2 regions of the Bradyrhizobium sp. USDA 4449 genome follow, and region 2 is predicted to be linked to the other one. Evidence: riboswitches for the same ligand, from Rfam matches in the RefSeq annotation. Region 2 holds a riboswitch; the other holds the start of a gene.

Region 1 (3,408 bases), 250 kb from region 2:
ATAGGTGTGGGCGAGCAGGTTGAGGATTTCGTCCGAGCCGGCGCCGCAGATGATGCGGTTCGGGTCGAGCCCGAACGAGCGGCCGATCGCCTCGCGCAGCACGCGCGAGGTTCCCTCGGGGTAGTCTTCCAGATGCTCCGCGACATGCTTGAAGGCCTCGATCGCCCTGGGCGAGGGTCCGAACGGCGTCTCGTTGGCCGAGAGCTTGAACACCTTGCGGCCCGGCTCGGCGACCGGGCTCTTGCCGGGCGTGTAGGGCGCAATATCGAGAATGCCGGGATTCGGCACGGGGCGGGACATCTTCAACTCCGAAAATGGTCTTGAGGCGGTTCGCGATCTACGATTTCGACCCGGTCGGGGGCACCGTATAGCGCGTTGCGTGGCTGCCGACGAGGGCCGTGGAGCGCACGGAGGCCCCCGCTGCGATCAGGGCCGCCCTGATCTTGTCGATGCTGGCGGCGCCCGCGACTGAGACCAGCAGCGCCGCGCCGTCGAAGGCGGTATCGGGCACCGCCACGATCTCGGCGAGCGGCGACAGCGCCCGCGCGACCTCGGCGTTCCACCCCGAGACACGCACGCTGAACGTTTCGACCTCCGTCACCACGGCACTGTCGGCAACGCGGGACACCGCGAACACGGGCAGCGCGGCCGGATGGTCGGCGCGCTCGACGAAGGGCATGCGCGCGATGATCTTCGGCGCGCCGTCGGCTTCGAGCTCCAGCCACCACGGCGTGCGGCTCGAGGTCGCCGAGACCAGCGCCAGATCACCCTTGGATTTCGCCACCGCCTCCACCGCTGCCTGTGCACTGAAATGTGCGACGTAAGGAACGGTGAAGCCGAAATGGAAGCGCACGGAATCGCGCATCGCGGGCTCGCTCACCGAGATGTCGGCATGCACGGAGAACGGCGCCTGGACATAGGTGAAGGTCGAGATGATGACGCGCCAGATGCTTTCGACCGTGTCGAGCGGCAGGATGCCGCGATGGCGCTGCACGATCTCGCGCATCATCGAGGCCTCGCGCGCCGGGCGGAACGCGGAGCCGACCTCCTGGGTCTGCTTCACCTGGATCAGCCGGTCGATGATGTCGCCGCGCTGCATCAGCAGGCGGTGCATGCCCTCGTCGATCGCGTCGATCTCCTTGCGCAATTCCTGGAGCGATGGTGGCGCGGGCGGGCGTTGGGACATGTCTGACAGGACTGTTGGGAAGCTGCGGGCAATGTCCTGATTAGGCAGTCAGGGCGGCGAAAGCAAAGAGAAATGACGTCCTGCAGAGCTGCCCAGTGAGAGACGATTTTGGTTCATCCGGAGCGCGACTTGACGAAATGGGCCCAAGCCGGTAGGTTTTTGCCTGTTCCGTGGTCATTTGAGCCGGCCGGCTTGCAGCCACGTTAAAAAACTCGCTAAACAGGCCGGGGACGCTTTCGATCCCGGCCGAACCTATCGTTCAGGCCGGGTTTTTCATGGCCTGATGTCAGTCGCGATCTGAAGTCCGATCGCAAACGAGGTCGATGGTCAGAGATGGTTGGCGTCAAGTCCGTACCCAGTCCCGCGATCAGTGCCGACGACCGGTCGCATGAGGTCGATCATCCGAGTTCGGAAGTCGCGCTGTTCGGCGCGGACCAGCCGCTGCGGCTGGATTGCGGCGTCGATCTCACCCCGTTCCAGATCGCCTACAAGACCTATGGCGAGCTCAACGCCGATCGCTCCAACGCGGTTCTGATCTGCCATGCGCTGACTGGCGACCAGCACGTCGCCAATGTGCATCCCGTCACCGGCAAATCCGGCTGGTGGGAGACGCTGGTCGGTCCCGGTCGGCCCCTCGATCCTGCCAGGTACTTCATCATCTGCTCCAACGTGATCGGCGGCTGCATGGGCTCTACGGGTCCAGCCTCGATCAATCCCGCGACCGGCAAGGTCTGGGGCCTCGATTTCCCCGTCATCACCATCCCGGACATGGTGCGCGCGCAGGCGATGCTGATCGACCGGCTCGGCATCGATACGCTGTTTGCCGTGGTCGGCGGCTCGATGGGCGGCATGCAGGTGCTGCAATGGACCGCGGCGTACCCTGCGCGCGTCTACTCCGCGCTGGCGATTGCCTGCTCGACGCGGCACTCCGCGCAGAACATCGCCTTCCACGAGCTCGGCCGCCAGGCCGTGATGGCCGATCCCGACTGGCACAACGGCGCCTACGCCGATCAGGGCATCCATCCGCATCGCGGCCTTGCGGTCGCGCGCATGGCGGCGCACATCACCTATCTCTCGGACGCCGCGCTGCATCGCAAGTTCGGCCGCCGCATGCAGGACCGCGAGCTGCCGACCTTCTCGTTCGACGCCGACTTCCAGGTCGAGTCCTATCTGCGCTACCAGGGCTCGTCCTTTGTCGAACGCTTCGACGCCAACTCCTATCTGTATCTGACCCGCGCGATGGACTATTTCGATATCGCCGGCGACCATGGCGGCGTGCTGGCGAAAGCGTTCGCCGGGATCGAGACGCGCTTCTGCGTGGTCTCCTTCACCAGCGACTGGCTGTTCCCGACGTCGGAATCGCGCGCGCTGGTGCACGCGCTGAACGCCTCGAGCGCGCGGGTGTCATTCGCCGAGATCGAGACCGACCGCGGCCACGACGCGTTCCTGCTCGACGTGCCCGAATTCTTCGACATCTCGCGTGCCTTCCTGCAATCGGCGGGCAAGGCGCGCGGGTTGACCGGCAAGAACGACTGACGAGGACGGCTGGCGATGTCTGTACAGGAACTGCTGCCGCTCAATGGCCTCGCGTCCGAACAGCCCGGTCCATTTCGCGCCGACCATCTGCTGGTCGCCGAAATGGTCAAGCCCGGCTCGAAAGTGCTCGACGTTGGCTGCGGTGACGGCGATCTGCTGCAGCTCTTGGAGACCCGCGGCATCGACGGCCGCGGCATCGAACTGTCGCGCGAGGGCGTCAACCGCTGCGTGGCCAAGGGCCTCGCGGTGGTGCAGGGCGATGCCGATACCGACCTCGTCAACTATCCCGACGATGCCTTCGACTACGTGATCCTGTCGCAGACGCTGCAGGCGACGCGGCAGCCCAAGGTCGTGCTGGAGAACCTCCTGCGCATCGGCCGCCGCGCCATCGTGTCGTTCCCCAATTTCGGCTTCTGGCGCATGCGCCTGCAGCTCTTGATCGGCGGCCACATGCCGCGCACGGAGAACCTGCCGGCGAGCTGGTACGACACCTCCAACATCCATTTCTGCACGATCAAGGATTTCGTCGAACTCTGCGACGAGATCCACGTCAAGATGGAGCGCGCGGAGGCGCTCGACCTCTACGGCCGCCCGCTGCGGCTTCGGCTGCCATGGTGGGTGTGGAATCTGTTCGGCGAACAGGGCGTGTTTCTGCTCACGCGCGGGCAGGGGAAGTAAAGATCGCC
Region 2 (3,408 bases):
CGTCGCGCGCCATCGACAAGGTGAAGCAGGTCGCCAAATCCGCCGGCGACATCTTTAGTCGTGTGCCCTGTTTGTCGCCGAAGGGCGGCGCCAATCCCATGGGCTCGCTGCCGCATGTCGCCAACAAGCTCATTGCCGGCAAGCCCGTCGTGATCGTCGCGTTCGGCTCGTCGTCGACGGCCGGCTACGGCGCGAGCTCGCCCGACTACAATTATCCGAACCGCCTCGCCGGGCAGCTCCACCGGCAATATCCGACTGCCGACATCACCGTCATCAATGCCGGTGTGGGCGGCGAGGATGCGCCCGAGATGATGAAGCGCCTCCAGACGCAAGTCATCGATGTGCATCCGGACCTCGTGATCTGGCAGGTCGGCACCAACGCCGTGCTGCGCAATCTCGATCCCGGCGACACTGCGAAAATGGTCGAGGACGGCGTCGCCCGCATCCAGGCCGCCGGCGATGCCGACGTCGTGCTGGTCGACCCGCAATATTCACCGCGCGTCACCGAGCGTCCCGAGAGCGCAAGCAAGATGGTGAAGCTGCTCGGCAAGGTCGCTCAGCTCCGTCACGTCGGCATCTTCCCGCGCTTCGAGGTGATGCGCGAGTGGCACGAGAAGCAGGCGCTTCCGGTCGAGAGCTTCGTCATCGCCGACGGCCTGCATATGAACGATTGGGGCTACGCCTGCTTCGCGCAGTTGCTGGGCGATGACATCATCCGCTCGGTCGGCCAGATCAAGTTAGGGGTGAACGTGCCCGCGGACGTGCGGACGTATCGGCCGATGTAGAGGCGAGTAGGGAATGGCGAGTAGCGAACAGGGATTGATCCATTCGCCACTCACCATTCGCCATTCGGCCCTCACGCCTTCTCCAGCGCCGCCGTCAAATCCTCGACCAGGTCATCCGCGTGCTCGAGCCCGGCCGAGAAGCGAATGAATCCCTCGCCGATGCCGAGCTCGGCGCGCACCTCCGGCTTCAGCCGCTGATGCGTTGTCGTCGCCGGATGCGTGACGAGGCTCTTGGCGTCGCCGAGATTGTTCGAGATCTTTGCGAGCTTCAGCTCGTTGAGCACGCGGAACGCAGCCGCCTTGCCGCCCTTCACCTCGAAGCCGACCAGCGTCGAGCCGCCGCGCATCTGCTTCTTCACCAGCGCCGCCTGCGGATGATCCTCGCGGCCGGGATAGACCAGCCGCGCGATCTTCGGATGGCTCGCCAGCACGTCGGCGATGCGCGCCGCGGTGTCGGTCTGCGCACGCACGCGCACGCCTAACGTCTCGAGGCCCTTGAGCAGGACCCAGGCATTGAACGGCGAGATCGACGGGCCGGTCTGGCGCATGAAATTGTGGATGTGCTCGGCGATGAAGGCTTCCGAGGCCAGGATGATGCCGCCGAGACAGCGACCCTGGCCGTCGATGTGCTTGGTCGCGGAGTAGACGACGACGTCGGCGCCGAGCGCGAGCGGGCTCTGCCAGATCGGCGTCGCGAACACGTTGTCGACCACGAGCCGCGCGCCGCCACTATGCGCGATCTCGGCTATCGAGGGAATGTCGAGCACGTCGAGTGTCGGGTTGGTCGGGCTCTCCAGGAAGAACGTCTTGGTATTGGGCTTGAGCGCGCGCTGCCATTCGTCGAGATTGGCGCCGTCGACCAGCGTGGTCTCGATGCCGTAGCGCGGCAATAAATCCTGAATGACGTAGAGGCATGAGCCGAACAGTGCGCGGGAGGCCACGACGTGATCGCCGGCCTTGAGCGGCGCCAGGATTGCCGTCGTCACCGCTGCCATGCCTGTTGCCGCCGAGCGCGCGGCTTCGGCGCCTTCGAGCTCGATCATGCGGCGCTCGAACATCGCAATCGTCGGATTGGAATAGCGCGAATAGATGAAGCCGGGGTCCTCGCCCTTGAACCGCGCCTCGCACTCCTCGGCGCTGCTGTAGACATAGCCCTGGGTCAGGAACAGCGCCTCCGACGTCTCGCCATATTGCGAGCGCAGCGTGCCGGAATGGACCAGGCGGGTTTCGGGGCGGTAGTTGGCAGGCGACTTCGACATAGGACCCTCCGATATGACCGTTGAGCGAAAACGGTCACAAAAAAACCGGCCTGGATATCTCCACGGGCCGGGATCACAGAGGTCCCCGGCCTGTTTAGCGACTTATTTAACGTGGCTGCAAGCCGGCCGGCTCAAATCACCACGGGATAAGTGATGCTCATATTCCGCAATGCCCTTTTCGTCAAGGCGTCCATCGGATAGCCGTAAAAGGCTGGCATTTCCCGCATGTCCGGATGCATTTGACCCCCGATGAGGACCCACGGTTGACGTTCACGGTTGCCGCCGACGCCAATGGTATCCTGCCCGACCGCATGATCGCGGCGATGGCGGAAGCGGGCCTCATCCTGCCCGCATATGATTTCGTCGAAAGCCAGATCCAGCCGGCGAGCCTCGATCTGCGTCTCGGCGACATCGCCTACCGCGTGCGTGCGAGCTTCCTGCCCGGCCCCGGCGCCACCGTCGCGGAGCGCATCGACCAGCTGAAGCTGCATGAATTCAGCCTCGCTGACGGCGCGGTGCTCGAGACCAACTGCGTCTACATCGTGCCGCTGCTGGAAAGCCTCGCGCTGCCGCCGGAGATCGTTGCGGCCGCCAATCCGAAAAGCTCGACCGGGCGGCTCGATGTCTTCACCCGCGTGATCGCCGACGGCACCCGCCGTTTCGACATGATCGGCGCCGGCTATCACGGCCCGCTCTATGCCGAGATCAGCCCGAAGACGTTTCCGGTCCTGGTGCGTGAGGGTTCGCGCCTGTCGCAGGTGCGCTTCCGCACCGGTGACGCCATCCTCAACGCCGACGAACTCGATGGCTTGCACGCCACCGAGCGTCTCGTCGACATCGACGATGCCGATCTCACCGGCGGCGTTGCCGTCTCGGTCGATCTCTCCGGCGAGAACGGCAGTGGCTTCGTCGGCTACCGTGCCAAGCGCCACACCGGCGTCGTCGACGTCGATCGTCGCTCCGGCTATGCAGTGGAAGATTTCTGGGAGCCGATCTCGGCCCGTCCCGACGGCAGCCTGATCCTCGATCCCGGCGAGTTCTACATCCTCGCCTCGAAGGAAGCCGTGCAGGTCCCGCCCGATTACGCCGCGGAGATGGTGCCGTTCGACCCCCTGGTCGGCGAATTCCGCGTGCACTATGCCGGATTCTTCGATCCGGGCTTCGGCTATGCCGGCGCCGGCGGGCAAGGCGCACGCGCCGTGCTCGAGGTGCGCTCGCGCGAGGTGCCGTTCATCCTCGAGCACGGCCAGATCGTCGGCCGTCTCGTCTACGAGAAGATGCTGGCGCGCCCGGACGCGATGTACGGCCAGCGCATCGGTTCCAACTACCAGGCGCAGGGCCTCAAACTTTCGAAGCATTTCCGG

Evidence for each region. Region 2 has a riboswitch for S-adenosylmethionine ahead of ACVIIW_RS07000 (O-succinylhomoserine sulfhydrylase). Riboswitches for the same ligand answer to the same signal wherever they lie in the genome.
Region 1: it holds a riboswitch for S-adenosylmethionine, as region 2 does, so the genes downstream of both, metX (homoserine O-acetyltransferase MetX) here and ACVIIW_RS07000 (O-succinylhomoserine sulfhydrylase) in region 2, are expected to answer to the same signal.

The regions. Positions count from the first base shown of each region.
Region 1 covers NZ_JBSRYD010000001.1:1,214,164-1,217,571, reverse strand. Annotated here, with positions in the region: gene hisC (histidinol-phosphate transaminase) at 1-300, opposite strand, end outside; gene ACVIIW_RS05765 (chorismate mutase) at 338-1,186, opposite strand; SAM riboswitch at 1,347-1,426, shown strand; gene metX (homoserine O-acetyltransferase MetX) at 1,520-2,722, shown strand; gene metW (methionine biosynthesis protein MetW) at 2,738-3,400, shown strand.
Region 2 covers NZ_JBSRYD010000001.1:1,466,816-1,470,223, reverse strand. Annotated here, with positions in the region: gene ACVIIW_RS07005 (SGNH/GDSL hydrolase family protein) at 1-785, shown strand, start outside; gene ACVIIW_RS07000 (O-succinylhomoserine sulfhydrylase) at 857-2,044, opposite strand; SAM riboswitch at 2,118-2,197, opposite strand; gene ACVIIW_RS06995 (2'-deoxycytidine 5'-triphosphate deaminase) at 2,278-3,408, shown strand, end outside.